DNA from 3 places in the Paenibacillus sp. HWE-109 genome. Region 3 is predicted to be linked to each of the others. Evidence: riboswitches for the same ligand, from Rfam matches in the RefSeq annotation. Region 3 holds a riboswitch; each other region holds the start of a gene.
What was found. Region 3 has a riboswitch for cobalamin ahead of LOZ80_RS23945 (ABC transporter substrate-binding protein). Riboswitches for the same ligand answer to the same signal wherever they lie in the genome.

Region 1: another riboswitch for cobalamin. It lies ahead of LOZ80_RS01675 (energy-coupling factor ABC transporter permease); the one in region 3 lies ahead of LOZ80_RS23945 (ABC transporter substrate-binding protein).
Region 2: another riboswitch for cobalamin. It lies ahead of cobJ (precorrin-3B C(17)-methyltransferase); the one in region 3 lies ahead of LOZ80_RS23945 (ABC transporter substrate-binding protein).

The regions. Positions count from the first base shown of each region.
Region 1 is NZ_CP091881.1:368,687-379,033, reverse strand. It holds gene ispG (flavodoxin-dependent (E)-4-hydroxy-3-methylbut-2-enyl-diphosphate synthase) at 1-609, opposite strand, end outside; gene clpX (ATP-dependent protease ATP-binding subunit ClpX) at 706-1,974, opposite strand; gene clpP (ATP-dependent Clp endopeptidase proteolytic subunit ClpP) at 1,987-2,577, opposite strand; gene tig (trigger factor) at 2,777-4,078, opposite strand; gene LOZ80_RS01685 (hypothetical protein) at 4,188-5,078, opposite strand; tRNA gene LOZ80_RS01680 (tRNA-Arg) at 5,259-5,332, shown strand; cobalamin riboswitch at 5,651-5,841, shown strand; gene LOZ80_RS01675 (energy-coupling factor ABC transporter permease) at 5,994-6,767, shown strand; gene LOZ80_RS01670 (energy-coupling factor ABC transporter substrate-binding protein) at 6,764-7,048, shown strand; gene cbiQ (cobalt ECF transporter T component CbiQ) at 7,045-7,848, shown strand; gene LOZ80_RS01660 (energy-coupling factor ABC transporter ATP-binding protein) at 7,845-8,681, shown strand; gene LOZ80_RS01655 ((2Fe-2S) ferredoxin domain-containing protein) at 8,776-9,141, opposite strand; gene LOZ80_RS01650 (ABC transporter ATP-binding protein) at 9,157-9,912, opposite strand; gene LOZ80_RS01645 (dipeptide/oligopeptide/nickel ABC transporter permease/ATP-binding protein) at 9,923-10,347, opposite strand, start outside.
Region 2 is NZ_CP091881.1:4,149,313-4,159,659, forward strand. It holds gene LOZ80_RS17870 (sirohydrochlorin chelatase) at 1-702, opposite strand, end outside; gene cobJ (precorrin-3B C(17)-methyltransferase) at 722-2,422, opposite strand; cobalamin riboswitch at 2,562-2,768, opposite strand; gene LOZ80_RS17880 (hypothetical protein) at 2,817-3,047, opposite strand; gene LOZ80_RS17885 (guanylate kinase) at 3,216-3,791, shown strand; gene LOZ80_RS17890 (hypothetical protein) at 3,842-4,267, opposite strand; gene LOZ80_RS17895 (SRPBCC family protein) at 4,347-4,814, opposite strand; gene LOZ80_RS17900 (MBL fold metallo-hydrolase) at 4,822-5,778, opposite strand; gene LOZ80_RS17905 (YjcZ family sporulation protein) at 6,140-6,232, shown strand; gene LOZ80_RS17910 (XRE family transcriptional regulator) at 6,355-6,561, opposite strand; gene LOZ80_RS17915 (YjcZ family sporulation protein) at 6,903-7,016, shown strand; gene LOZ80_RS17920 (DUF402 domain-containing protein) at 7,098-7,607, opposite strand; gene LOZ80_RS17925 (DinB family protein) at 7,939-8,394, opposite strand; gene spo0A (sporulation transcription factor Spo0A) at 8,896-9,690, opposite strand; gene spoIVB (SpoIVB peptidase) at 9,924-10,347, opposite strand, start outside.
Region 3 is NZ_CP091881.1:5,625,720-5,636,066, forward strand. It holds gene LOZ80_RS23935 (ABC transporter ATP-binding protein) at 1-383, opposite strand, end outside; gene LOZ80_RS23940 (FecCD family ABC transporter permease) at 389-1,426, opposite strand; gene LOZ80_RS23945 (ABC transporter substrate-binding protein) at 1,427-2,437, opposite strand; cobalamin riboswitch at 2,605-2,756, opposite strand; gene LOZ80_RS23950 (hypothetical protein) at 2,789-3,316, opposite strand; gene LOZ80_RS23955 (aspartyl-phosphate phosphatase Spo0E family protein) at 3,378-3,644, opposite strand; gene LOZ80_RS23960 (aminotransferase class I/II-fold pyridoxal phosphate-dependent enzyme) at 3,712-4,917, opposite strand; gene LOZ80_RS23965 (Lrp/AsnC family transcriptional regulator) at 4,933-5,424, opposite strand; gene LOZ80_RS23970 (hypothetical protein) at 5,615-5,905, opposite strand; gene cysK (cysteine synthase A) at 6,615-7,541, opposite strand; gene LOZ80_RS23980 (MFS transporter) at 7,610-8,920, opposite strand; gene LOZ80_RS23985 (hypothetical protein) at 9,034-9,534, opposite strand; gene LOZ80_RS23990 (DUF350 domain-containing protein) at 9,671-10,090, opposite strand; gene LOZ80_RS23995 (PspA/IM30 family protein) at 10,208-10,347, opposite strand, start outside.

The DNA.
Region 1 (10,347 bases), 3.8 Mb from region 3:
TGTAATCCCCAGGTGGAGTGGATAATTGAAGGCTTGGGCCGCTTGTGAATAGGCAGCAATGGCCATCGGCACATCAGAAGCTTTGAGGGACACGATAATATCATGGAAATCCAGCTCTTCCAGGATATTAATGTGGAACAAAGCACTTTCTACCATCGCTTCCGGCGTTGGATATCCATACTTCTCGAGCAGGTGATGTTCCAATGAACCGGCATTGACTCCAATGCGAATGGGAATCCCACGTTCTTTGCAAGCTTTAACGACCGCTTCCACTTTCTCGCGACGGCCGATATTGCCTGGGTTGATACGGACTTTATCGATCCCATTCTCAATCGCAGCAAGCGCCAAACGATAGTCAAAATGGATATCTGAAACGAGCGGAATATGAATCTGTTTCTTAATTTCTTTAATCGCTTCAGCAGCTTCCTTGTTGTTGACGGTAACTCGTACCAATTGACAACCGGCTTCTTCAAGACGAAGAATTTCCGCTACGGTCGCTTTCACATCAGCTGTTTTCGTTGTACACATGCTTTGCATGATCACTTCATTGCTGCCGCCGATGGTCAGATCGCCCACTCGTACAGCTCGCGTATCTCTTCTATGGAACATTATGGTTTCTCTCCCCATGACACCAAACATCCTCCGCTCCAATTTCCTTCGAGGAAACCGGATTGGAGGCTGTGTGTTCGTTTATGAAATTATGGGTTACGCACTTTCTTCTTTCTTCTTGCCTGTCGCAGGAGCGCCCTCTTTGGTCGTCAAAACAGGAGTGATCTTGTTTTGAACCGTTTCCTTCGACACCACGCAAGTGGAAACGTCCGTTCTTGAAGGAACCTCGAACATCACATCAAGCATAATGCTCTCAATGATCGCTCTCAGTCCACGCGCACCCGTATTCCGTTTGATCGCTTCTTTGGCAATGGCGTCAAGCGCCTCTGCATCGAATTCGAGCGAAACGTTATCCATTTCAAGCATCTTCTGGTATTGCTTCACAAGCGCATTCTTAGGCTCGGAAAGAATACGCACAAGCGCTGCTTCATCCAGCGGCTCAAGAGTGGAGATAACCGGTAAACGACCTACGAATTCCGGAATTAGACCGAATCTCAGAAGATCCTCTGGCAATACCATGGACAGGTACTCACCTGGTTTCAAATCAACTTTAGCACCATCCGTGCTAAAACCGATTACTTTTTTACCGATTCTGCGTTTGATAATTTGCTCAAGACCGTCAAAAGCCCCACCACAAATAAACAGAATATTCGTTGTGTCGATTTGAATGAATTCTTGGTGCGGATGCTTGCGTCCACCTTGTGGAGGAACGGAAGCTACTGTACCCTCAAGAATTTTCAGCAAAGCTTGCTGTACGCCTTCACCGGAAACATCTCGAGTAATCGAAGGGTTCTCGGATTTGCGTGCAACTTTATCAATCTCATCGATGTAGATAATGCCGCGCTCGGCCTTCTCTACATCATAATCAGCAGCTTGAATCAATTTGAGCAAAATGTTCTCAACGTCTTCCCCTACATATCCCGCTTCTGTCAATGAAGTGGCATCTGCGATCGCGAAAGGCACGTTCAGAATTTTGGCTAGTGTTTGCGCCAGCAACGTTTTACCGCTACCTGTTGGCCCTAGAAGGACGATGTTACTCTTTTGAAGTTCAACGTCTTCCAGTTTATTTTGGGAATTAATCCGTTTGTAGTGATTATAAACCGCTACAGCCAGTGATTTCTTAGCTTGTTCTTGACCGATAACATACTGATCCAAAATGTTGCGAATTTCCTTTGGTTTCGGAACATCCTTCAGATCAAGCTCTTCTTCATGACCTAATTCTTCTTCCACAATCTCCGTGCAAAGCTCTATACATTCATCACAAATGTAAACTCCCGGACCTGCAACAAGTTTGCGAACTTGATCCTGGGATTTTCCACAAAAGGAACATTTGAGTTGGCCTTTTTCATCGTTAAATTTAAACATGGGATCACTCCTTTATTTCAAGTCGTTTCGAGTGATAACCTCGTCGATTAACCCATATGCCTTCGCTTCATCAGCGCTCATAAAGTTATCCCGGTCGGTGTCTCTTTCGATCTTATCAAGCGGCTGTCCCGTACGGTCCACATAAATCTGGTTGAGTTTTTGTTTCGTCTTGATAATCCAATCCGCGTGAATCTTGATATCGGTCGCTTGACCTCTAACACCGCCGAGCGGTTGGTGAATCATAACTTCAGCATTCGGCAGCGCGTATCGCTTGCCTTTGGCACCTGCCGTTAAAAGCAAAGAACCCATGCTTGCAGCCATACCTACGCAAATCGTAGATACGTCAGGTTTAATGAATTGCATGGTATCGAAGATACCCATTCCAGCTGTTACAGACCCACCTGGTGAGTTGATGTATAAGTGGATGTCTTTCTCAGGGTCTTGTGCAGATAAAAAGAGCAGCTGGGCAATGACCAAATTAGCCACATCGTCATCAATTGCGGTCCCGATGAATATAATGCGGTCCTTAAGCAGACGCGAGTAGATGTCGTAAGAACGTTCCCCACGAGCCTCTTGTTCAACAACCATAGGAATAAGACTCATTGTACCAACTCCTTTTGCGGCCATAGCCAATGTTCTCCAAAATGGGATTCAGTTACAGTTTAACACGTTTGAGCAGCAAAGTCATTTTTTCAGAGAACTGCTATGTAAGTACGTATTTCTTATGTTCTTGAACAGTTTGCAGGTAAAATAGGGTAAAAGAAAGGCACGTTGCTTACGTACGTGCCTTTACTAACCTTATTTATACAGCTGCGGAAACATGCTTGCTATTTTCAAGCAAGAAGTCAACTGTTTTTCTGATAACAAGATCATTGCTCAGACCTTCTAGGCTGCCGTTAGATGCGAACAGTTCACGAAGTTCTTCTGTTGTCTTTTGGTAGGAAGAGGCATATTTCTCAAGTTCCACATTAACTTCTTCGTCGGAAACTGTGATTTTTTCTGCCGCTGCGATGGCTTCAAGAACCAAATTGTTGCGAACACGCTTGTCAGCATCTTCTCTCATTTGTTCTTTCAGCACGCTCTCGTTTTGACCGGAGAACTGGAAGTAAATCTCAAGCGTCATGCCTTGGGAGCGAAGACGTCTTTCGAATTCTTTCACCATAACATCAAGCTCTGCTTCTACCATGGAAGCTGGAATCTCAACATCAGCGTTAGCTGCAGCTTTTTCAACAACAGCTGTTTCCAGAGCAGCCTCTGAATCTTTTTCTTTGCGCTCTTGCAGACGTTTTTGCAATTCTTCTTTGTACTCAACAAGTGTATCGTACTCGCTTACGTCTTTTGCAAACTCATCATCAAGTTCTGGCAAGTTTTTGCGTTTGATATCGTGAATTAACACTTTGAATACAGCTTCTTTACCTTTAAGATCTTCGGAGTGGTAGTTTTCTGGGAAGCTAACGTTAACTTCCTTTTCTTCGCCTTTTCCAAGACCAACAAGCTGCTCTTCGAATCCTGGGATGAAAGAGTTCGATCCAAGCTCAAGGGAGTATTTCTCCGCTTTGCCGCCTTCGAATGCTTCACCGTCCACGAATCCTTCGAAATCAAGAACGACCACGTCGCCGTTAGCTGCTTGTCCTTCTTCAAGAACAACCAATTCAGCGTGACGTTGTTGCAAACGCGTAAGCTCTTCGTTCAATTCTTCTTCTGTAACCGCTGCGCTAACTGCTTCTACTTCGATACCTTTGTAGTCGCCAAGCGTAACTTCAGGTTTAACCGTTACTTTAGCTTTGAACTTAAGAACTTGACCTTTGGCGAATTGCTCAACGTCAACTTCAGGGCGATCAACAGGCTCGATTTTGACTTCTTCAATCGCTTCTACGTAAACTTCTGGCAGAATGATATCCAAAGCATCTTGGTACAAGCTTTCTACACCAAATTTAGCTTCAAAGATAGAACGTGGTACTTTCCCTTTACGGAAACCTGGAACATTTACTTTCGCTGATACCTTTTTGAATGCTTTATCCAAAGCATCTGCGACGCGCTCTGCGCCAACTTCCACTTCAAGAACGCCTACGTTCTTCTCTATTTTTTCCCAACTTGCTTTCATTTTATGCTTTCCCCTCCAAAAATGTACGATGACATATTTTCACGTTACGCTCATTATAACCATTCTATTATAACATATAACAATTTCATTTCAAGGCGACCTTTTGGAGCTACGAAAGTTCATGGGTAAACTGCTTCACAAACGCCTGCAGCACTAGGTGTGCCCGCTTCCATTGCAGGGTCATCGAATCCACAATCCCATAGTTATCTAGTATTTCTTCACGGTTCACCGTACCAAATAATTTCTCTTGCAGAATCGCGTGCAGCGCGGATGCCCACACGTCGACCGCCCCTTCTTCCGCACTAAGCAGATCCGTGTAGATGGATGTGCCATAGGCGTAGGCCAGAAACTCCTGCCACGTTTGTCTGGCAAAATACACGAAGTCAGGTTGGCTGATTTCACTAATGTCCCCTACCCGGCGAATCATATCACGAATCCGCAATGGAAATTCTTCGGGACCTAGCGGCGTCTCCTCAATCTCCACGGCAACCTTTTTCCCATTCTTGGGAAACTCGATAAAGCCATGTTCACCCATGTGCTTGAGCGCTTGCAGCGCTTTGAATTGAATGTGCGGATGCCGGGGCCGTTCACTGAGCCATTCCTTAACCGATTGGCTGACCTCCTCTTGGTCGATGAAACCGAGCTGTTCAAGCGCACTGACCTGCTGCTCCAATGTGCCTTCTCTTAACAGATTCAGCAATTTAAGCGTAAATCCTTCATCCGTTGTTTTTTCTTTTATGTATTGCCTTAAAAGTTCCTTCTCCTCTTCCTCATCCTCTTCAGGCGGAGCCGCGCCCGGAAACATCGTTTCTGGAAACATGGTGTAGAGCCAATGACGCAATGCTTCCCATTGATCCGTTTTACTTGCTTCGACATTTGGGAACTGGAGTAGAAAAGTAAGCAGTTGAAGAGCATCCGTGTATTGCTCAGTTCGCAGAAAGCGAGTCAACTCTTCTTCGTAGTACTGCTCTGTTTTGGGAAAAAGAATTAAATTATTCATAGATGGTTCTGTTATGGTCATCACCTCAGAAATCATGGTCTTGCTGGTCACAGTTTACTTGATTGTCAGAGTGATTGCAAAATAATTATGAATCGAGGGTTGACTTCCTATAAAATGATATGATATATTAACTCTCGCTTCGCTAAACGGATTCATTCCGCTAGGTAAGAAGAGGTTTATGTCTCAGTAGCTCAGCTGGATAGAGCACACGCCTTCTAAGCGTGCGGTCGGGGGTTCGAATCCCTCCTGGGACGTCATGCAAGTTCGAAAGACCGCGAGAAATCGCGGTCTTTTTTTGTTTTATTTAGATAGAGGGTATACTTGGTTCCACCTCTTGATAAGAGTCTCCAAGGACTTCTATTCGTGTAAAATAGCCACCCTCGGCACAAATAAGAGCTCTTTGAGACTCCTACCGCTTCTTGTTTGGGGGTTTTTGCGCGTTTCACCGAAGATAAAAGCCCCCAAAGACTTCTATTCACGATAAAAACTACCTTTTTGTGCAAATAGGGGCTGCCAGAGACTCTTATCTTGCTACGAATCTTTCAATTTGTGCTATAATCATCTCAATTACATAAGTTCGAATAAATGAGGTGCCCTTGTTCGCAACAAGGGGTAACAGGGAATCGGGTGCAAATCCCGAGCGGTCCCGCCACTGTATTCGGGGAGTTTCTTTCTATCAATGTCACTTGATATGTCATCAGGGAAGGCCGAAAGAAAACGAAGATCCGAGAGCCAGGAGACCTACCTTCATTTATGTACCCACAACCCTTCGCGGAAAGGAGCGGTGTACGTCAGTCCTTCGACAAAGCCGTTTCTTTGTCGTGTATTCGTACGTACCCACGACCTGTCCACATGGATTGGTCTTTTTTGTTTGGACTTATTTATATTCGATGAAAAAAGGAGATTTCCGAAAAAATGTCAATCAAATCAAAAAGAATGTCAAGCTTTCTGCTGCTTGTGATCGGATTTGCGCTCTATCTATTTATCAATGAACCTCAATCCGCCTATGCAATGCACATTATGGAGGGGTTCCTGCCTGTGGGCTGGGCTATTTTCTGGTGGGTCGCTTTCCTCCCATTCTTCTTCCTCGGACTGCGTTCCCTCATTAAGATTACCAAAGAAAACCCCGAGCTCAAAATTATGCTCGGGCTTGCCGGAGCGTTCACTTTCGTGCTCTCCGCACTGAAGATTCCATCCGTTACGGGGAGCAGCTCCCATCCGACAGGTACGGGTCTTGGAGCTGTAATGTTCGGGCCGCTGCCTATGAGCGTGCTGGGCTCCATTGTATTGATGTTCCAAGCCGTATTGCTCGCGCATGGCGGGCTTACAACACTCGGAGCTAACGCTTTCTCCATGGCCCTTGCAGGCCCGGTTGTCGGTTTCTTCATCTATAGGTTCATGATGAAAACGACAGGCAAGCAGAAATGGTCCATTTTCCTGGCAGCTGCCTTGGCTGACTTATCTACCTACGTGGTTACATCCATTCAACTAGCTCTGGCCTTCCCGGCTGAACAAGGCGGCTTCATTGCTTCTTTCTTTAAATTTGGCGGGATTTTCGCCATCACACAAATCCCGCTTGCTATTAGTGAAGGTATTTTAACCGTATTAATCTGGAATTGGTTGCAAGCTTATAGCCCCAAAGAACTGACGATTCTGCAGCATAAAATGAAAGGAGCATCCGAACAATGAAATCACGCACCAAAAACATTCTCATGCTGATCGCTATTGTACTCTTGGCCGTGCTGCCTCTCGTCCTCGTGAACGGTGAATTCGGCGGTGCCGATGATGCCGCAGAACAATTGATCCAGACCATCCAACCTTCCTATGAACCGTGGTTCTCCTCTTTCTTTGAATTGCCTGCGGAGACAGAAAGCATGCTGTTCGCCCTGCAGGCGGCTATCGGCGCAGGTTTCATCGGTTTTGCTTTTGGACTATTCAAAGGAAGGGCGTCGAAATCCAAGTCCCAATGATGAAACGAATTGATACACTCGCCTACAGCAATGCGTTACGCGACCTTTCCCCGATGTGGAAATGCGCTTTTGCCATGATCATGCTCTTGTTTACTTATATGGCTCATCCGCTCGTTCAAATTCTTCTGGCTATATGGATGACGTTATGGACCGTGGTTTATGCCCGTATTCCGCTGAGGTTTTACATCTCGCTAATTGCCATCGCCTGCTTGTTTTTTGTAGGAAGTGTGCCTGCCCTTATCATTGAAATCCAGCCATTGCAAGCAAGCTATCCTGGTCTTCATGAGGTGGCAAGCCTAACCTTTCTGAATTGGCATTTATTCATTACTTCGTCGGGACTCCTGCTTGTGGGACAACTGTTCGCTCGCATTGTCGCCTGTCTGTCCTGCATGACTTTTATTATTTGCAGCACCCCTTTTGCGGAATTGCTTCAAGTTTTGAAAAAAGTCCGAGTGCCTAAACTCGTATTGGAAATTATGCTGATTATGTACCGGATTTTATTTATGCTTTTTGAAACAGCCCAAGATATGTATGTCGCGCAGCAAGCCAGAGGCGGCCAGAACGGCTTCCGCAACCGCCTGAGAGATACAGCCACTTTAATTGTCCAAATGTTTATCAAAACGATGCAGCAGTATAAATCGCTGTCCAATGGGCTCGTCTCCAGAGGCTTCACGGAAGACATCCACATGGCGCCCTACCAAGCTAAACCCATACCACTCCGATACAAAGTGGAAAGCAGCGTAGGATTCACTCTTTTGCTGCTGCTCGAATTATGGCTTCGCTGGAGGAGTGCCCTATGAGTGCAATATTTGAAACCCTGGCCGTGAGCTTCAGCTATCCAGGAACGCAAACCAAGGCTCTCAACGAGCTGAACATCGCGATCCCCGAAGGAAAAAAAACGGCCATTTGCGGTCACAATGGTTCCGGTAAGTCAACGTTATTCCTCCATACGATTGGCATTCACGAGCCTGCGTCAGGCCAGGTTTTGTGGAAGAACATGCCTTTGAAGTATGAACGCAAAGCTCTGAAGCAGCTGCGTCAGGACATTGGTCTCGTCTTTCAAGATCCAGAGCAGCAGCTCATTTTGAATACCCCTTACGAAGATGTTACCTATGGACTGCGCAATGCCGGAATGCCTGAGCCAGAAATCAAGCATCGTGCTGAAGCCATCTTGCGCACGATGCGCATCGAGCATTTGGCCCATACACCGATCCATCATTTGAGTCTCGGCCAGAAGAAGCGAGTAGCGCTGGCTGGCGTGCTCGTCCTTGAACCAAAGCTGCTGCTGCTGGATGAACCTACAGCCTATTTGGACCGCATCTCCGAACAACAGCTTATCGAAGAGCTTGATCGTATTCATCATCGCGGAATCACGCTTGTCATGGCAACTCATGATATGAATCTTGCCTATGCATGGGCCGATTGGGTTCTTGTTCTGGATCGTGGTCAATGTGTAATGGCAGGTACGCCATCCGATATTTTCAGCCAGACGGAAACTATTCAATCGCTGGGATTGGATAAACCTATGCTGCTGGATTTGTGGGAATCCTTACCTGAAGCAAACAGGGAAGGCGTCAGTGCACCAAGAAATGTAGCGGATTTCAAAAGCCATTTACTTAAAAGCTTTTCATAAAAAAGAGGCTTTCCTTGCAAGGTTGAAAACCTTGCGGGAAGCCTCTTTTGTGTTCCTATATCAGTGAATGAAGTATCGACGATTGCGGTTCATGCTACTGCTTGATGCGGCTAACGCCAGTTCGCCCTTTGCCTGTGGGTACAAAGCTATCCTCATAGGTGTAGATCATATGATCCTCCAAAGGCCGGCCCTCCAGGAGATGCTCGCGGACCAGTCTTCTTCCTGATTCCGGTGTCATCTCTTTATACCAAACCCCTTGCGGATACACAGTAACCACACAGGCATCCTCGCAGCGTCCATTGCATCTTGTGCGTGTAGTATGGATGAGACCCTCTGCACCATGCAGAGCAATTTCATCACGAATAGCCAGGGTCGTTTCATCCCCCATTTTCTTGAGACAGGAACCGCCATTGCAAATTAATACATGATGCTTCACTGTAGATAAATCCCAAGTACTCATAACGTCCTCCTTGCTTTACGTAAATTTCGGATAATGCGGCACGTCCGCAAGCAGTGAGCGGGTATAGGAATGCTTCGGATCGGCCAAAATATCCTGCGTCCTGCCCTGCTCGACGATTAGACCCTCATGCAAAACAAGAAGCCGATCACAGAGTGAAGCGACTACTGCAATATCATGGGAGATAAATAAGTAGCTAACCTGCCGGGTTTGATGCAGGGTATGCAGCAGCTCGATGACTTGGGCTTGCACCGATACATCCAGTGCCGAAAGACATTCATCCAGGATGATCAACTCAGGCTCTGCCACAAGCGCCCGGGCGATGCATACGCGCTGACATTGGCCTGTACTCAGCTCATGCGGGTAGCGGCTCAGGAAGGATTCATTCAATCCGACTGCCTCAAGCAGCTCGGCATATACCCGGTCTTGTTCTTGCGGACGACTTTGGTGTGCCTGGAATTGCAGAAACGCCTCACTTAGGCTTCGTTTCATCGTCCAGGCCGGGTTTAAGCTGTTTCTCGGGTCTTGAAACACGATCTGAATCGATTTGCGCGATGTCTGGCGAACACGCTTGTTCGCCAGGGATGCTCCATACCACTGCATGCTTCCTTCATCTGGACGTTCCAGATCCATCAAGCAGCGTGCCAATGTGCTTTTCCCTGAGCCGGACATGCCGATTAAACCGACACTTTCGCCAGGCGCTATCGTAAATGTGACGTTTTGGAGCACTTTTTTCTTTGCGTAAGCTTTGGATACGCCATCAACGACCAGCATAGACCGTACCTCATCTTTCCACCGGCACCTGAGCCAGTTCCTCTGACCTAATAGATGAAGAAGGCATCTTAGGTATAGCATCTAGTAATTGTCGCGTGTAAGCATGCGCAGGGTTCGTGAATACCTGCTGAATATCGCCTGTCTCCACAACCTGACCACCGCGCATCACACAGACGCGATCAGCGATTTGAGCAACTAGCCGCAGATCATGCGAAATAAAGATAAGAGCCATCTGATGTTTCAAACGCAGCTCATTCAACAGTTCCATGATTCTAGCCTGGGTGCTTACATCAAGCGCTGTTGTCGGCTCGTCCGCCACGATAATATCGGGTTGATGAATCATCGCCATCGCGATGACGACACGCTGACGCATCCCTCCGCTGAGTTCGTGCGGATAACAGCCATAGGTATCCGCAGACAAACCCATTTGCTCCA
Region 2 (10,347 bases), 1.5 Mb from region 3:
CAGCGGATGGAATCCAAAGTAAGGTGCCAATTCAAATTCCTGCTCCGGATATGTCACACGATAACCTTGAACCATTTGTTCCATACGTTGAATCAACACGCCCGTAAACAAGAAGTAAGGTAATATAATCACTTTCTTCGCACCAAGTCGCAGACAGCGTTCAATGCCTGCATCCATAAGCGGAGCTGTTACCCCGATGAATGCTGTTTCAACCCACTGCACTTTGAGTTTCTCCCAGAATAAACGGGAAATTTTGAAAAGATCGCTGTTCGCATCCGCATCAGAGCTGCCACGTCCTACAATCAGCAGAGCTGTTTCTTCCAAATCATCCTCAGCGCGAACACCTAGATTTTCCAGTCTGGAGGTTAAAATGTCGAGAATTTGTTCATGTACACCAATCGGTCTGCCATATGTAAATTTCGCCAACGGATATTTCGCCTTGGCCTCATCGATTGCAGCAGGGATGTGAATCTTGGCGTGCCCGGCTGAAAACAAAATAATCGGGATGACAACAACGTGTGTGGCACCCAGTTCTATACAACGATCAATTCCTTGCATGATAGTAGGTTGTACAAATTCCAGGAAACAAGTTTCCACAATTTGTTCTTTCATCTTGCTCGCAATTTCCGAAACGAACAGACGAACCTCTTCATTGCCGCCTTCTTCCCGGCTGCCATGCCCCACAAATAGAACTGCATTCATTTCTTATGTCCTCCCATTCCTAATCGCCGCAAAGCGCATTTTCAATGACGAAACCTACAGCTTCTTGGTGGCGATATCCCTCAATCTCTTTGACACGTTTGAAAAATTTATGAAAGCGCTCGTTCGGATGTCCTTCTTTCTTGTACCGCTCGACAATTCGCGTCACCAAATCCACCAGTTCATTTGGCTCAATGCCTTCAGCTACGGGCTGAGCAGCATGGGCATTCCTGCCGACGGTTTTACCTCCAAGAAATAAATCGAACTTCTCCTTGCGATAAACAATGCCGATATCTTGCTGAACAGCACCATAACACGCCATCCCACAGCCGTTGAAACCGATCTTCAATTCTTTGGGTACTTCCAAATTGCCGATTCGGTTATGAATGGCTTCCGCATACGGGATGGAGTCGCCTTTCTCCAAATTGCAAAAATCACATGCTTTTATTTGCGCAACATCACCGATGGGCGACAACAGCAAGCCAAGCGCGCTAAGCTCTGAAGTAATTCGATTCGGATCATCGGTTTGCACGCGAACGATCAACTGATGATGCGGGGAATATTCAATATCCCCACGGTCTCCCACAATCTCTCCAAGAGCGCACAACTGCGCAGCTGACATTTTTTTATTCGCGATGCCAGGACTGACAGCAAACTCAAAAATCGCTTGTGTCGCAATCAACTTAGAGTCGAACGCCAAAGCCGGACTATCCTTCCCTTGTGAGACCAACTGCAATGCTTCCATCGCCAATTGCAAGGAATTGCTGGATTGCGCTTGTGGTGATGACTTGAGCAGCGCTGGCTCAGCATTGTCTACAGACTCATCTTCTTCAATAAGCTCGCCTTCTTCATCATAAGCTTCGAAGGACTCATCGAAATCCGCTTCATCTTCCAATTGCTCCAATGCCCACGGCTCTGCTTCCGACTTCAATCTTTGATGAGGTTTCAGAGGCTGCGTTTCTGCGCTTAAGGTATATTTCCGCTGATAACCGCGGGGTGTAATCATGAGACCTTCATATAACTTGGTCGCAGAATTCCCGATAATAATCGTGGTCAGCATGCCGATATCATGATTCAGCATGTCTTCGAGAGTTGTCACAACCGTATGCTGGCGATCGCGATACGCGCTTTTCACAATGCCAACCGGTGTAAGCGGGGAACGGTATTTCAACAAAATTCGCTGGGTCTCCACAATTTGCCTGGTTCTCCTGCCACTCCGAGGGTTATACAGCGCGATCACGAAATCGGCCATTCCCGCGGCTTCTACCCGCTTCGCAATTAACTCCCATGGTGTCAGATGATCACTTAAACTAATTGTACAAGAATCATGCATAATAGGAGCTCCCAGCAGGGAACCGGAAGAGTGTACTGCCGAAATCCCCGGTATGACTTCAACCTCTACGCCGCCTTCACGTTTCCACCCTTGCTCCATTAGCACTTCATACACTAGCCCGGCCATCCCGTATACGCCGGCGTCTCCACTCGAGATGACAGCTACTTTCTTGCCTAGTTTAGCTTGTCTGACAGCTTCCTGAGCACGACTGACTTCTTCCGTCATCCCCGTCCGGACAACCTGCTGCTCCGACAATAAGCCGGCAATCAAATCAACATAGGTGTTATAACCAATGATGATTTCACTCTCTTGAATGGCTTCCCTTGCGCGTTTGGTAATATGTTCAAAGCTCCCTGGGCCAAAGCCAATAATGAGCAATTTTCCTGCCATTTCGGATCACCCTTTCTCCCTAATTAAGCTAAAAAAAAGCATTTCCAACATGAGACATGTTAGAAATGCTTGGTAAATTACTACAAGTCAATGAAACAGGAGTAACCGCTCTCTAACACGGCCTAAGTCCTCGTAGGTTATTGTGTTGTTGATTTAGGCAGGTTTCCTGACTTTAATCAACTGCTTGCGTCTTCCCAGGTATATGCCCAGTGACTTGCTGCAAGGAGCTGCCGTTATTGCACGGCTTGATTATTACAGTGGCGGGTCCGTGCCGGTTTTTCACCGGTCTTCCCTTTTAAACTATATGCAAATGGAGACATACAGCACCTAAATCCATTGATATGCAATTAGAATCATCCTATCATCTATTGATAGGCTTTGTCACGTACTTTACTTATTCATAGATTGAACGATACAAACCCTCTAGTAAACTCCGATAATTTGTAGGATCAAAGTTAATTTCTGCGAAAGAGACATGAATAACTTTATTGCTTGTTTTTACAATAAAAAAGCTGTTTTCCGCTTGTTCCGGATCAATATAAGTGAAACACTCTAACTGGCTGCTGCCTGTTCGCTCACTCAAAAAAGCCGTAGCTTCCGCACTTGCATTCGCATATTTGGGCATTCTTTAATTTCCTTTCTATGAAACAATCTATTCCTATTTAGTATACGATACATCACTGCTAAACATTCTCTTCTTTTTCAAAAGTATTTCTTTAATTTTCTGAATTTTCATACTATAATAAAACTATCAAGATATCGCTTTCATTTCAATCATGAAGGAGGAATTGATATGAGTAGTCATGACAATGGGTTGGTGTTTGTGTTTACCGGTACAAGCGGTTCGGGTCGCAAAACCATTGCCCACCGCATTGCCCAAGAACTTGGCTTCTCGTCCGTTGTTTCGTATACGACCCGCACACCAAGACCGAAGGAAATCAACGGCAAGGACTACAACTTCACTACGCGGAACGCTTTTATTGAAAGTGATATTGCTGGTGAGTTCTTTCAAACCGCCGAAATTGACGGAAATTTCTACGGTATTAAGAAAGCCGACATCGATGAATCCCTGCGCAAAAACGGAATGATTTATGTCATTGTTAATCGTTACGCCGCCAACCGCTTCAAGTACATTTATGGAGAACGTGCGGTGCGCTTATTCATCTATGTGAACAAACAAACCATCATGGAACGCCTGCTCGCCCACAATACCTCGACAGACGTCATCGATCACTATATGAATCATTACATAGAGGAAGTCTCCTATCGCAAAGACTGCGAGCATGTATTTGAAAACATGGATCTGCAAGAAACAATCAACAAAGTGAAAGCAACGATGCTCGCCCATATGCCTACGACAACAAGCTGACTCAGCGATTTAAAGACAAGAGACCCGGAATCAATTCCGAGTCTCTTTTTTTACTTTAATGGTGCCTTTTTTCTTTTCAAGGCTACATAGCCGCCTAACAACGAAATTGGAATAATGACAACAAAGCCAATCAATTCGAACCACAAGGGAACCCCATGATCCGTCAGCATCGAATCAAAACCAATTGCAGCCCCGATAACACCGATAATAGCTGCATTGAAATATTCGGCTCGTTTTGCTACCTTTGCCGCGATGAACCCTCCGAAAAATGACCAAAACAGACCCATGATCATTAAGATAAGCAATAATCCAATATTCGAATAGATTGCTTTTATCGCTTCTTCATTCACAGGGCGTCCTGCAAAATATATACTACCAAATAATGCAGTCGATATATAAGTTCCTAGATTATCAACGGCTACTCCAAGCAGTACACCCATGAAATGAAATTTTCTTTCACTTTTTTGTTCAGCCATAGATTTTTCTTCGCTCCTGATTCATTTCGAACTCCCAACCTAATCCATAATACCATGTGACTGTCTGAGTATCCAGTTCTCAACGAGTTACCTTCGCTAAATCCTCCGCTTGGCCCTTGATAAACTGGTTGCGCTTGCTCAGGAAATTAGCCATATATCGCTCCAGGAACAACCAATCAGCCAGCTTCCCCAATACGCCATAAGGTGAGGTATAATCGAACGTATCGACGATACGTGTTCCTTGCTCCTCCGCATAAAAGTGGTGGGAATGCCGGAACCTTTGGAACGCTCCCCGCACCATTTCATCGACAAAATATGTTGGTTTCTCCATTTCCGTTATTTGAACCGTCAACTGCTGTTTGACGCCTAAATGAACGGCTTCCCAGGTGACTGTCTCGCCGAGTTCAATGAAACCACGCGTCCTGCCTGCTATCGCTTTCTCCTTCGTTTGGGAGGTCGACGCCTCATGGATATCGATGCTCCGCGTTAAATCAAAGACCACATCAATCGGCGCATGGATCAGTAATTCTTGCTTAATTAACGGCATAGAATCCTTATCTCCACCACGGCGCCTGCGGATACTCTGCCGCTTGTATGTGTATGGTTTGACCTATTCTGGGAGTTGCAATCGCAACATCGCTCTCATACGCTGCTCTGACGGCTCGAGACACCGAATCGTTCCAATCGTGAACCGCCAGCGTGAAGGCTCCCCAATGTATCGGAATCAGCAGCTTCCCTTTTACATCCAGATGCGCTTGAACGGTTTCTTCCGGCATCATATGAATATCCGACCAGCGTTTATCATATTGACCGCATTCCATTAATGTCAGATCGAACGGACCATATTTGTTACCTATCTCTTTAAAATGTGGTGCATACCCACTGTCGCCACTGAAGAATACTTTCGACTTCTGGCCTTGAATTACCCACGAACACCACAACGTAGCGCCGCGGTCAGTTAAGCTTCTACCCGAGAAGTGGGTTGCCGGTGTACAAGCCAGCTTAAGACCTTCGAAAGTCAACTCATCCCACCAGTCATACTCGGCAATTGATTCAGCTTTGATGCCCCAACGAATCAAATGGCCGCCAACACCCAGTGGTACCAGAAAATGTTTCACCTTATGCTTTAATTTCATAATCGATCCATAATCCAAATGATCATAATGATCATGGGATAGCAGAACAGCATCAATCTCCGGTAATTCAGCAATTTCAAAAGGCAATCCGCCGCTATATCTGCCTTTGCCGAACCAAGGGAAAGGCGAAGGAGCCCGCCCGAACATCGGGTCCAAGAGCAGTGTTTTCCCGTCAATGGTTAGAAGCGACGCCGAGTGCCCAAACCATGTGACCTTCGTTTCCCTATCTATCTCGAAAGAAGGCACATCCATACCAGGCGGACTCGCAGGGCGCCGATTCGGACTGCTTTTCGAAAAATCACGCAAAATGCTTAATGATGTCTTCAGGCTCGTATCCATCATCGTAGGCACAGGATTTTGGAACTTCCCGTTGATATACTGTGGCGAACCCGTTAACTCCTGAATTTTCACCTGTGAGGGTTTTCGCCCAAACTGCGGGTACACATTCATAAAAATAATGACCGAAATCACAACTACTGCAACAATAACAATCCAAGTCAATAACACCTTCGCGGCCTCCAAGCTGATCTTTTGTGAATTAGTCTTTTATTTTTCCAATGCCGATATACAAAAATAAATTGACTAGATGTAATAACGTAAATTTTCATCGTATGGTTCCAAAATTCTTCGGCAATCGGGACAATAGCACAATCCATCACTGCGCCCAAGCATTCCTTCAAAATAGTCATAAGCTATCTCGAAACACAAACCATTTCAAACTTGGAGGTTGATTCGGATGAGTTGTGGAACTGGCGGTTATAATTCTTCAGCAGCTATTTTGGTACTTTTCATCTTATTAGTTATCATCACTAGTGCATTTGTTTGGTAATTCCAAACTGTACAGAAAGGGCTGCCTATTCTAATAGGCGGCTTTTTCACATACAAAAACAAGAAAAGAGCGCTCTGATGATCAGAGTGCTCTTGCTATTGCCTATATCTATCCATCCGGATTTAGATCAGTTCATATAACTGGGTAACCTCACATCGTAAGGTTGCCGCAATTTGGATAGCCGATTTCAACGGCATGATTCTTTTGTTGTCGATAAAATCAACCAGCTTCTCTGGCTTTGTTTGCAATGTCTGCGCAAGTTCCTGAACGGTCATGCCGGACTCATGAAGCCGATCATTCAGCAAGCACCGACCGAGCTCATATTTCATTGTGCAGCGCAGCCTCCATCCGTCCCTTAGAAATAATTTTCAAGAAAGCTTTTGACGAGTAAAAAAGGAAGCGCACCAATGGAGACAAAAGCGAAAAAGAAACCTTGCAGAAAATTTTTGAACATTTTCACAACCATCACTCCTATCTATTATGTCCAAATTGTGAATAACCTTATTCTACTCCTTTGTCAGTCGCCTTACCTGAATATTAGATTAAATTTCCGGCGGGATGTCCAATCGGGACATCAGCACATTCCTTCCCCCTGCCCAAACATCTATGAGCATTTGTCATACATTAATTCTGTAAGACACACGAATTCCTTACGAGAGGGTGAATTTAAATGTCATACGTAGGTGGCGTAGGTTGTGGAACTGGTGTAGGCTACAGTAATTCTGCAGCAATTTTGGTTCTTTTCATCTTGCTCGTTATCATCACTAGCGCATTTGTTTGGTAATCTGATTTCTAACAAATAAACAAAAGCTACCTGGAAAACAGGTAGCTTTTGAATGTTTACTATGTAAATGAGTAATCCTTCTTATTGCTCAGGAATGCAAGAAATGAAGCGTTCGATCGTCCCGTCAAAAGGAAATTTATTGTCTTGAATGCGCTGCCTTAGGTGCTCCAGTTCATTTCTTGCTTGCTGAATTAACGAATCTGGATATGCAAACTTCACTGCATTCACCAAGAATTCGTCTTCGTCCACAACCAGCCATTCCCCCTGCCGCCGAACATAGTCCAGATCCAAATCAACAAAGGTAACCTCATGTGGACTGCTTTTTGCCGGCTCATTAATATTGCAATAGAACTGATGGATAAGCCCATCCATAATATCGGCACTCACCGTAAACCAGGAGTCAAATGAAAAAAACTCAATGCTCCAATTATTAACCGTAAATACCTTTTGCTTCGTGTGGTGATGCAGTTTTCTCCCGTATTCACTTAAAACAATGATGTAGGTGTCCGTTCTTTCCAAGACAGTTGAGGTCCACTCATAGTGCTTGTGATTCCCGTATTTGAGCGCTTTAATTGTGATTTGATTACTCATGTTTTCCAGACCTTTCTAGACATTCATACATAATATCTTCCTCTTTTTTTCATGCTAAGATTAGGTGTTTTTATGAGGAGGTAATTTTGAAAATGAGTCTCTTTCACTTAGGTTACACGCTTGCCCTCGGCATTCCGCTCGTCCTCGGCACGATTGCTATCGCTTGGCTGGTCTTTCACCGTAGGAAGAGCAAGTCACGGTAAGCTTTGCGCAAAGCGCCGAAGATGTTGGGTGACAAATAAATTCGAAGTGCAAGAAGCCAGTAAACACAAGGGTTTGCTGGCTTTTCTATGCCAATCCCATTTCGAGTAACAGTGATTATAAGACCCTGTTAGAGCCTTGCGAACGTGATGTAATCGACTTGGGCAGGCTCTGCCGATTCGATCCGAAGTGCCCGGTTGATCTGTCCACGGTGATATTGCCCATGTAAGAGAACCTGCAACAGGATGTCCCGGATGGACGTTTGGAACGGAACTCCGCTCTGGTTCGCATAGTCGATCATCTCGTCCAACTCGGATTCCTCGAGCCCTTCGATATAGACGCGATATTGCACGGCGTTATCGTCGAACATCGTCCGGATCGCCACCAGGTCTTCCGCTTCCTCCCACAACGAATATTGCGTGCTGCCCTTGCCCTGCAATCGGGACAGCCAGACTCGTTCCGCCACCGCGACGTGCCGAACCAGCTTCAGAAGGTCCTTGTTCTTCTTCTCGCTCTTCTCTAGCGCATCCAAGATGCGTCCGTCCGCCCAGTACAGGTGGTCCATCATGCATTTGATCGTCTTCATTTCGGTTTCCCCCTCTTCATCTCATCATTTACTTGAACGCAATTAACAACCCTGAAGTCCATTCCAGTATTTTCGAAGTATTCAAAGACTATCTATTCGATATTTGGTTAAATTGTCCTGCCCGATCCCCGTGCAATCAACCTACCACTCTAATGAACTGTATGATGCTTATAGACGAGAAATTGGCTAGTTTGGCGATCTAATGAACTCAATTGGCGTTATCGAGCAACAGGTAAGCGGAATGGTGACCGTTTGCTCGAGATAACGTGATGGGAATTCATTAGATTTTCCAAATACCTCATTTTGGCTAAATAAAGGGTATTGAGTTCGTTAGTGCTTTGGTCGATCCATTATGATGGCGTAGTTCGATACGCTGAGAATAAGTTAGCTGAATGTGCTTATTTGTTTAGTGTAGGAGCGCAAAAAAAAGAATCACCTATCATCAGGCGATTCTTTTTTATTCTTCCTCAATTCACTCCCTATTCAATACTCCTAACGCTCTCAAGAGACCTTATGCTCAATACGAAGCTTATCAGCCACCATCGCGATGAATTCCGAGTTCGTCGGTTTCGATTTCGAGATATTAATTGTGTAGCCGAAAATAAAGGAGATGCTGTCGATGTTGCCGCGCGTCCAAGCGACTTCAATCGCGTGACGGATCGCGCGCTCTACGCGGCTAGGCGTTGTTTTGTACTTCTCGGCAATTGCCGGGTACAAGGTTTTCGTAATCGCACCGAGGATTTCGATATTGTTGTAGACCATCGTAATCGCTTCGCGCAGATATTGATATCCTTTAATATGTGCAGGAACGCCAATTTCATGTATGATGCTCGTGATGTTGGCATCCAAGTTTTTGCCTTTTGGCATATGTACAACATTGGCTCGTGAAGTTGATGTTGTAGCTGTTGCTTGATTGTTGCCTACAAGCTGCCGAATCCGGTTAGTTAACGTTTCCATATCAAACGGCTTAAGTATGTAATAAGAAGCTCCAAGCTGCACAGCTTTTTGAGTAATGTTTTCTTGGCCAAATGCAGTAAGCATGATGATTTTCGGTTGGGACGGAAGATTCATTTCACGCATCTTTTCAAGTACGCCCAGACCATCCAAATGCGGCATGATAATATCTAAAATGAGCACATCCGGCAGCTCTCGTTGTTGTTCAAGAAAGCGGAGAACTTCATTGCCGTTGTACGCTACACCTACAATTTCCATGTCTTCTTGTTCACCAATGAACTCAGACAACAAATGGGTAAACTCACGATTATCATCAGCTAGTAATACTTGAATTTTTTGCAACTTTAAATCCTCCTTTAGGCTATTAAACAGTTAGTTAATTCTCTCTTGTGTAAAGGTATTCGACACCCCAACTTAAATTCCTTCTGTCGAATATTATTTTTCTTTTCTTTTATTTCACTTTCTTATATAATAGTATATTTATCTTCTTCAAATTACATTTTTCGACATTAACACTTCAAAATGCATATACAGATGTAGAATGAGGTTAAAATAGAATAAAGAATCAAAGGCCACTAACTCGCCTTTGATTCTTTATCGGGACTAGCTGATGAAGGTCTGAGGATAATTCCTGAGTCCTGCAGCATCCATTCAATGAAACAGCCGTAGCCGCTTGTTGGATCGTTTACGAATACATGGGTCACAGCACCGATTAGTTTGCCATTTTGAATAATCGGACTGCCGCTCATGCCTTGTACGATACCGCCTGTTTTATCCAGCAAGCGAGGATCTGTAATTTTGATAACCATACCCTTCGTTCCCGGAAAATCTTGTTTGGACACATGAACAACTTGAATGTCAAACTTCTCAACCTTTTGACCTTCTACAACGGTGTAGATCTGTGCTGGACCTTCCTTCACTTCTTCGGCAAAAGCAACTTGAATGGCTTCTTTATCCAAGCTGTGGTCAGGTGCTGCATACATTTTGCCAAAAATACCG
Region 3 (10,347 bases):
TCCAAATGCAGCCGTCTCACGATCCCTTCAATTAAACCCTCCGCATCTGCAGAATCCTCGCCTAGCCAATTCTGAAATGGATAGCGCCCCATCTCCACCACTTCACGAACCGTAAAGCCTACCGGAGGAAGCGCATCCTGCTGCAGCACAGCGAGCCATCTAGCCAATTCTTTGCGGGAAAAAGCTGACGCTTCTCGTCCATCCAACTGGACTTTCCCGGATTTCACTGGATCTATGCCGGATAAAAGTCGAAGCAGCGTCGACTTCCCGCTTCCATTGGGTCCGATAATGCCAAAAAACTCGCCTTGCTTGACCTCGAAGGTAATCTTCTCCAGCACTTGCTGCTCCAAGAAACTTTGCGAAAGGTGCTCCACTTTAATCATGTTGATCAACCTCTTAACGTTTTCTTATCCTTATGTAGCAAATACGCAAAAAACGGGGCGCCCAAGAAGGCCGTAATGACACCCAATGGAATTTCGGTTGGACTTAATACCGTGCGAGCCATCGTATCCGCCCACAGAACGTAGATCCCTCCGCCAATCGCGGATAAAGGAATAATCAAGCGATAATCAGGTCCTACAACCAATCGGACCAAATGCGGAACGATGAGACCGACAAATCCAATAACACCAGCAACCGAAACGGCAGCTGCCGTCAAGAAAGTAGCCACGACCAGTACGACTAACTTGGTCCGCTCGACATTGACGCCTAGATGTGACGCTTGCCGCTCCCCCAAAGCGAGCAAATTCAAAGAACGTGCATAGCCCAAAAGCACAATAATGCCAATAAGCAAATAGGGTGTAATGATGTAAATATACGACCAGCCGCGCATCGCCAGGCTGCCCATTAGCCAAAAAACGATTTCATTGATCACCTGTTTGGAAATCGAAACCATGAACGATACGATGGCCCCCAGGAAGGCCTGCATAACAACGCCTGACAAGATCAACGTTTCCATTTTGAGCTTTCCTTCGATTTGAGCGAGCTTCAGAACTAGAAATAAGGAAAGAAGTCCGGTAATGAAAGCAACAATCGGAATCGACCATTGTCCAAACCACGCCATCTGCAGCCCAAAATAGATGAGGAAAGCAGCGCCAACCGATGCCCCAGACGATACCCCGAGCGCATACGGATCTGCCAAGGGATTTCGCAAAACACCTTGAAAAGCCGCACCCGCGATAGACAGCGCCGCACCCACCAGAATGCCGAGCAAGACGCGAGGAAATCGCACTTTATTAATAATTTGCTCTGCTGATTGCTGCCAGTTCGCGTCGATATAGTCGCCAAGCCATGGGATATGCTTGCCCAGAATTCCTGCGATTTGCAAGACAGGCAGATTCGCTGTTCCCAGTGATAAACTCACCAGAATAGAAAGAAGAAGGAGTATAACTCCTACTCCTCCCCATAGCACTAATTTTCTTTTCATTTATTTCACCAGTTCGGGATAAATGCCTTTAGCCATTTGAAGCAGTCCGTCTGTCAATCGAGGTCCCGGGCGGCTCAGCATATTTTGATCAAGGCCGATCACTTGCTTGTTCTTCACGGCTTCGATCGTATCCCAGCCACTGCGCGTACGGATGATTTCGTCCAGTGATTTCTTGCTCTTCGTATCGATAACGCCGTTAGCAAATAAAATAACAGCCGGGTTTTGCTGAATGATCTTCTCTTCGCTGATTTGATACCAGCCTTTTCCATCTCCAGCTACATTGATGCCGCCTGATAGCTTAATCAACTCGTCCATGAATTCTCCGCTGCCCACAGTCCAGCCCGGGCTGAATTCAATGTAGACCTTCTTCTTGTTCTCTTGCTTCACATCTTTGACGGCGTCGACAACCTTTTGACGGTCTGCCTTCATTTTGGCAACAATTTTCTCCGCTTGCTCTTGGTGATCTGTAATCAGTCCATAAGTTTGAATGTTCACAATCACATCATCCAGCGTTTTAGGCTCTACTTTGAAAATGTTAACATTTAATGCGCGAAGCTGCTCCACCGTATCTACTTTCATCGAAACCCCTGTAAACACAATATTCGCATTGGAGGCAATCAGCGCTTCTTGGTTAGGTTTCGTGATACTGCCTAATTTGGGCTTGGTTTTTGCCGCATCCGGGTAATCATCAAAATCCGAGACACCTACGATGTTAGCTTCCAAACCTAGAGCAAACAGCGCCTCGGTTTCTGCCGGTGATACGGATGCAATCTTCTCAGGCGCTTTCTCAAACGTAAACTCTTTGCCTGTTGCATCTTTAATCTTCAGTGGATAAACGGTCTTCTTCGCTGCTGCCGGTGTTGTTGTCACCGTTGGCGCTTTAGTCCCCTCGCCGCCCAGCTTCGATGGATTCGTTATTTCTGCTTCTTTCTTCCCACAGGCTGCTAAACTGACTGCCGTTGCTAACGCAACTGTAAGAATCAGCGCTTTTTTGACGAACTTCTTTTCCATTATCATTAACCCTCTCTCTTTGTGCTTGATTTCGATTGATCCTAGCCGGTTTGAGCCTAACAAAAAAGCCCCCTGTTCCTGAAGGAACAGAGGGACGATAAATCGCGGTGTTCAGCAACTTGACGTTTGCTTCCTGATTTAACGCGATCCTTTTCCTCGAAGGATGTCGTAAAAAGGCTCCATGGGCAGGTATCCTGACTTTCCACCTATCGCTTGCGTGGATTACAGTGGCGGGACCGTGCCGGACTTCAACCGGCTTCCCTTTTAAGCAGACAAGCTTAGGAATAAGCTTGCCAGCACCTATGGCGGCGTATTTGACTATCAATCTCTTTGTCGATTATAGACTTCTTGTTACTTTTGTGCAATCACTTTGAGCACTTGCTTGGCTTCATTCAGCTTTGGCGCATTCTGAGGAATGAACGCTACCAACCCTTTTCCTTCAAAACCTTGCTCTTTCATCCACTTGTTTCCTGTAAGCGGAATTCCGTATAAATGCTTTTCGGACGGCTTGCCTTCTTCTTTGATTTCGACAACCCCATCCGGGTAATCCTCCGGTTTAATCGTTTCATCCAAGGACACGAATCCTGCTTGATTACTGAGAGATTTAAACTGGTCGTCCCCAAGAATGAAGATGCCATTGCCGCCGGCAGCCAATTCTACAATCATTTTCTCCAAAGAGAAAATAGGGGAACTAACAACCTTGACCGTAGGGGTCTCGCCCACCTTGGATTTCAGCGAAACTTCCAATTTCTCCGCTGCTTCACTCGGGAACCCGCTTGATCCCATAATAAAAATAGAAACATCTGGCTTAGGTCCACCACATCCTGCCAGCAGTACCATAAGTCCAACCATCATAACCAATAGCCATTTCGCTTTCATGTTGTGAACGTACCTCCGTATGTGATCTATATCCTTCTGTAGTCGCGAGAAAAGTCGGTTTTCACCGACTTTTCTTCCCGTTGTTCATATATTCATTTATTCTTTGGTCTAGGATTGTACTCAATTCGACGACAGATTCAGAGGTCATTTCTTCCCCATCGAGAACCAACTGTTCCAGCTTACGTCGTAAAGAATGAATCTCTTCTTCGAGTAAGATGAGGGAATTCCGCTTCTTCGCACGCTTAGTCAACCAACGCTTTCCGAAATCTTGTTCACGAATTTGAATATGTTTCTGATAGGTTGATAGTTGGTATTCCATAAAAGCCATGCTCATCCCTCCCTACTACAAGAATACCAGTTTTCTGACATAATGAACATATCTATTACTTAACAATTTACAATTTTCTCAAAAATTTTCCAATGCGTTCTAACGCTTCATTAAGTTGAGAAACACTGTATGCATAAGAGCAGCGCAAGAAGCCTTCGCCTCCTAAGCCAAACACATCTCCAGGTACCGCTGCGACCTTTGCTTCAAACAACAATTTTTGCGCAAATTCATCCGAGGTCAGCCCTGTTGCGACAATACTTGGGAAGGCATAGAACGCGCCTTGCGGTTCATGGCACTCTAAGCCAATCTCGCGAAACCCTTTGACAATCAACCGTCTGCGCTGGTTATAGGACTCTATCATACGATCTTTCTCTTCCAAACCATTGGTCAGCGCCTCATGTGCTGCAACCTGGCCCATGACTGGTGCGCACATCACCGTATATTGGTGAATTTTGGTCATAGCCGATATTAGTTCTGAATGGCCGCAAGCGTACCCCATCCGCCAACCTGTCATTGCGAATGCTTTGGAAAAGCCGCTAACCAGAATGGTCCGATCTTTCATTCCCGGTACAGCTGCGAAACTTACGTGCTTCTGTCCATATGTTAATTCGGCATAAATTTCATCCGAAATCACGATCAAATCATTTTCTTCCACCACTTTAGCAATCGGGAGCCAATCTTCATAAGTCATGATACCGCCAGTAGGATTGCTTGGGTAACAAAGAATTAAAATTTTGGAACGTGGCGTAATAACATCGCGCAAAGCTTTCTCCGTAAGCTTGAATTGATCCTTGGCGAAAGTTTCAATGCCTACTGGAACACCGCCACTAATACTCGTAATAGGTGAATATGAAATGTAGCAAGGCTCCGGAATAAGAATCTCGTCCCCTGGCGTAACCAAAGCGCGCAGTGCCAAGTCAATCGCTTCGCTGCCGCCTACTGTAACAAGCACTTCGTTGGAAGGCTCATACTTCACTTTGAACGAGGTGTGCAAATAATCGGCAATCGCTTCACGAAGCTCTGGAATCCCGGAGTTTGGCGTATATTTGGTTCGGCCGCGCTCAAGGGAATACACGGCAGCTTCACGCACATGCCACGGTGTTGAAAAGTCAGGCTCCCCTACACCAAGCGAAATAATATCATCCTTGCTGTTGCTTACCAAATCAAAAAACTTGCGAATCCCGGATGGCTTGATCTCACGTACGGCAGGAGCCAGGTAGTCCTGCATGGATTTGACCTTGTTCGGCTGGATCGTTGTCTCATCTTTGATCATGACGTTCCCTCTTCCTTACGGCGAAACGAGCATACGGTGATCATCAGCCTGATCCTCGAATATAATGCCGTCTTGTTTGTATTTTTTTAATATGAAATTTGTTTTTGTAGAAAGCACACGGTCGATTGGTGACAATTTATTCGAAACAAAAGAGGCTACTTGCTTCAGGGAGTTGCCCTCAATTTCAACAAGCAAGTCATAAGCACCTGACATCAAGTAGACGGATTTGACTTCCGGATATAGGTAAATCCGTTCCGCGATGGCATCGAAGCCGCGTCCGCGTTCCGGTGTAATTTGCACTTCAATTAGGGCGGTAACCTTTTCGTCATCTACTTTACTCCAGTTCACCACTGTCGCATATTTGACGATGACCTTATCCGCTTCCATCTCGCTTATCGCTCGCGCCACTTCGTCCTCCGCCGTTCCTAGCATTGTGGCGATAAGATCCGCGCTTCGGCGGGCGTCTTCTTTCATTAGTTCGAGAATTTTAAGCTTCAAAGTATCCATGGTTAAACCTACCTTTCTGAAATTTGGGTTTGCGGTTCATCCTTTCATCTTACAATGAATTGGCATCGCAATTCAATTACTGAGCCTGTCTAAATACCAGATTATTTTTGTATAACCAAAATATCCATTCGCAAACGACAAAAAGACCGCCCTGATCGCTAGGCAGCCCGTCATTTCATGGGATATAAGATCATTTGTGAACCAAACGGAGCTTCAGCTCGGCTTGCAGCAGTTTGTTGACCATCGTTTCAATTTCACGGTGACCATACGTAGGACGCACATGGATAATAGCTGTCTCGGAACAGTACCCAATTCCAACTAGTGTATCCTCATCATAGACTGAAATGACATTGTGAGAGTGGAGTTCCTGCCAATTCACAGACATTTGCGACCCTAGGTTTATGCATTCCTCTGTATATGTCTGTATAAAGTTATCCAGTTGACTTCCCTCTGGGAACGAATTGATATACGCTAGTTTCACGCTGAATCCACCTTTCATCTGAAAACCTCTTACACTTATAATTATACTCAATAATGAATTTTTATTCAACATTTATAGAAAAATGTTTTGAATAGCCACGCGCGCACATCATTCGCATGTTCACAATTAGTTCATCTGCGTTCTGCGTGGGGTCATGTCACGGGGTGCCGCGATGTTGGATGCCAGGTCTTCACACGGAATGGGATGCAGGTACTCAACTACATAAGGCACGCGGATGCTGGTGCTAAGAGGCAATGCCAAATAGGCTGACTCAAAAAGCTTACAAACCTTGAGAGCAGCCTCTATTTTGTCTTGATACGGAGCAAAACTAACAGGAATATCTCCTGCAAATTTAGCGTTAATGGCTCTAAACGGTCATCTAACTGGAAAACCTCCAGCTAATTTAGGGAAAAATCGCTATTTGGTGGAAAAGCATCAGAAATAACGGGAGATTTTCCATGAAAACTAGATTTTTATGCGTAAAAACCTAAATTAACGGTAGCTTTTCCATGCAGTTCAACATTGAACGCAATAGGCTGCCTCGAAATAAAACTCATTTTGGGACAGCCCCTTTTGGGCGTTTCGCGAACATCCACAATGCGTACACAAAGGCCACGCGGTCCTCACGTCCTCACGTCCTCACGTCCTCATGTCCTCATGCCCGCACGTCTTCATGCTCTCATGCCCTCACGTCCGCTTGCCCTCATGATTAATCAAAAATATCCATGCTTAAATATCTCTCGCCTGTATCCGGCGCAATACACAACACCCGTTTGCCAGCGCCTAGCTTACGAGCAACCTGCAAACCCGTCCAGACCGAAGCTCCTGCGGATGGCCCGACGAGTATACCCTCTTGGCTTGCTAGATCCCGCATCGTGCGGATGGCGTCCTCATCGGCAACTTGGACGATGTGATCATACACGCTTGTGTTCAAAATAGCCGGCACGAACCCCGGGCTTGTCCCAACAAGCTTGTGCGGACCAGGCTCCCCGCCTGAGAGCACAGGAGACCCTTTGGGCTCCACAACATAGATCTGAATATCTGGCAGTTTCTCCCGAAGAACCTCGCCTGTACCGGTAATTGTGCCTCCTGTACCCGAGGTTGCAATGAAGGCGTCCAGTCGCCCTTCCATTTGCTGCAGAATTTCCGGAGCCGTAGTCGTCCGATGGATGTCCGGATTCGCTGCATTCTCAAATTGCTGAGGAATATAACTGTTCGCAATTTGCTGCCGCAGTTCCTCCGCTTTGGCAATCGCCCCTGGCATCCGCTCCGCGGCTGGTGTAAGTACAACCTCTGCGCCATAGGCTTTGAGGATATTAATACGTTCTTTGCTCATATTATCCGGCATGATCAATATCGCTTTATAGCCCTTGGCGGCTGCATTCATCGCAAGTCCGATGCCGGTGTTGCCGCTTGTCGGCTCAATGATCGTAGCCCCAGGACGAAGAAGTCCTTTTTTCTCAGCCTGCTCAATTAAGTTATAAGCAGCACGATCCTTCACACTGCCGCTTGGATTGAAATATTCCAGCTTTACATAGAGTTCAGCGTCACCTGGCTCGACCAATCGGTTAATCCGCACTGCCGGCGTATCTCCGATGAGCTCTGTGATGCTGCCTACCATTCTGTTCTGCGCCATGTCTGCACGCTCCTCTTCCCCATAATAACCGACTATACCCACATTTTTATCGGGAATTGAAACAAAAGTCAAGGCTTAATTACCGAAAGCTGCCTTTTCATAAAATACCAACTCACTAGCGGCGAGCTGCCGATAACCAATAACAGCACATTGATTACTAGCGGAGCTTTGCTCCAGGATATAACGCCAATGAAGAGTAAAACGCCCAGCATACGGCCTGCATTCAAGGATAATTCCCTCAGCACGATGTACTCTTCCCGCTGTTTCGCGCTTGCCTCATTAGAACCAATCAGATCGAAGACAGCTGACACCATTGGCACCGAATACATCGGGAAAAAGAGAGAAGCTCCCAACCCAAAAAGGAGCAGCGTGCTATACCCCATTTTCCAGAAAAAAGGGAATATTACCACGACGACCATGACAGCACCGATGAGCATGCTTATTTTACGAAAATGCGGTTTGATGAATCGACCTGCTGCCCAGAAGCTAACTAAGGAAACAGCTGATGTAATCAGTACAAAATTGCCCAGACTCGCTTCACTGGCTGTAGATATGTAGACGAGCAACGCGATCATGAAGCCAAAAACGCCTTCCCGAACGCCTTGAAATACGAGGGCCAGACTCACACGCTTCCAAGGGGTCTCCGACTGGCGGAGACAGCGCAAAGGAAACAGCCATTCATAGGTGCCCTGCACCTTGCGTTTTTTGAGAAAGAAACTAATGACCACACCAAGCAGAAATACACCTAACGAAATGGAAAAAATCAAACGGTAGCCACTGACGTCCCCGAGCCGAATAATCAACACGCCCGAAATCCACGGAGCCACAATCCCCGCGCCTGAGCCCAGAAGCCCGATCCAACCATTAAAACGGTCGCGGTTATCAGGGTCTGTTACTTCAAAGTAGACCACATTAAAAGCAACCCAAAATAGACCCGATGATATCCCCTGCACCATGCCGAGCCAAACAAAGTAATGTATACTGCTTGGTCCCAGCCACAAAACCAGCATATAGAAAACCGCTGAAACCGAAACCCCAACTCGCAAACAGTTCATCTTATTATGTTCCTTGACCCATTTGCCAGCCAGCCAGAAGGTGATGGCCATCGTCAGATGTGTGGCTAGTGTAAACCAGCCAATAAGTGCAAAATCATTTTTGGCTTTCCACAAATAAACGCCAACGAAAGTCCCTGATAAAGCGTTCGCGCTTCCGAACAAGGTATGAACGATGAGCAATAAAATGGACTGTGCATCCAAACGCCCTTTATGGACCTTAGCCTTATTCCCGCCACCGCTTGCTTGATGACCAAAATAATTGCCCGTTCGTCCTTCCGCTACCCGTGCTTGTCTCCTTCTCGTCTGGCTCTGATCCTTATGCATACGCCTACCATCCTTCCCACCATTGAAACGCTCTTGTTAAGCTTCCCCAATGGAGTGAAAATATGAGGCATTACAACGAAAAAACCGAGTCCACCAGGACTCGGTTCTACGCATTATTCCGATTTAATTCGGGAGACCATCAGCAATCGATCGGTATCCGATAAGATTTTTTCTACTTTGAAGCAGGATGGGCAGACATAAACGTTAAGTGTAAAAGGACCTGTCAAAAAGGCGCTTCCTAACGTTTTGGGAATAACAGGAGTAAAGGAAGCTTCGCTGACCACTTCATCGCCGGCAAGCAACAGCAGTTCATGACAGCTTGAGCATTCCGGTGCTTCTTCCTGCTCATCCGTGATGTGCTGAACTTTCTCGCCATATTTGTCAAGCGGTTCGTCAGAGTCATCCCATGCCAAAGATAAATCTTCATCGGCATCCACGTATTCCTGCTCATCAAAACGGAGCGGCTGACCGGTTTGCTTCACTTTCAGATCAATGCTCCGATAATCGTTCAATTCGTTAAAACAGTGCGGACATTCGTCTTCTGGTCCGATTTCTGGATCCCAAACGATCTCGGTTTGGCACCATGGACAAACTACTTCCTCATTCGCGCTCATTTCGTAATCCTCCACCTAATGCATTCATGCATATTTCACTAAATAATAAACCCCAGCCGCCACAAATACAATTGCAATGGCAAACAAGGTGCCCCACAGGTATTTCATTGTTCAAGCCTCCAAGAGTATGTAGATACTAGGTTACACAAGCTCCAACTACGTATGAAAGGGAAACGGAAATGGTCAGAGACAAGAAACCGACAGCACGATTATCCTTTTTGATTTCTTCATCAATTTTAAAATAAGGCGTCAAAAATTCAAAAATGAAGTAGGCAACCAACAACAGCAAGAAACCGTACCCTGCCCAGATGAGAGAATGCATCATCGTATCATTGTTGAGAATCGCAAAGCGGAATAAATTACAAATCCCAAAAATTTTCCCGCCTGTTGCCATCGCCACAGATAAATTCCCTTTTTTGATTTCTGCCCAGTCATCATACTTGGTCAGCAATTCAAAAATCGTTAGAAAGACGACGAGTGCGACAACGGCTACTGCAAAGAATGCAAGCGTCGATAAATACGGGTTACTAAGCAACACATCCACCTCTTCATTCATATCGTCTCCTGCCTTCCCTCAAATAGTAGAGACTTTAATCTTTGTTATAAAGATCCCTATATATGGTAGAAGAGACTGAGTTTAGCTCAGTCTCTCGCAGGTACTACTAGTATATCATTAGGATTGTTTTTTTTCAGCAAGCTTTGCTTTCATCGCTGCCAATTCGTCGTCAATGCCGCTGCTGCCTGCGCCAAGTCCAGCAAGCTCATCATCTAAGCTGCGGTTTTTAGCGCGAATTTCACCGCTTGCTTGCGCTT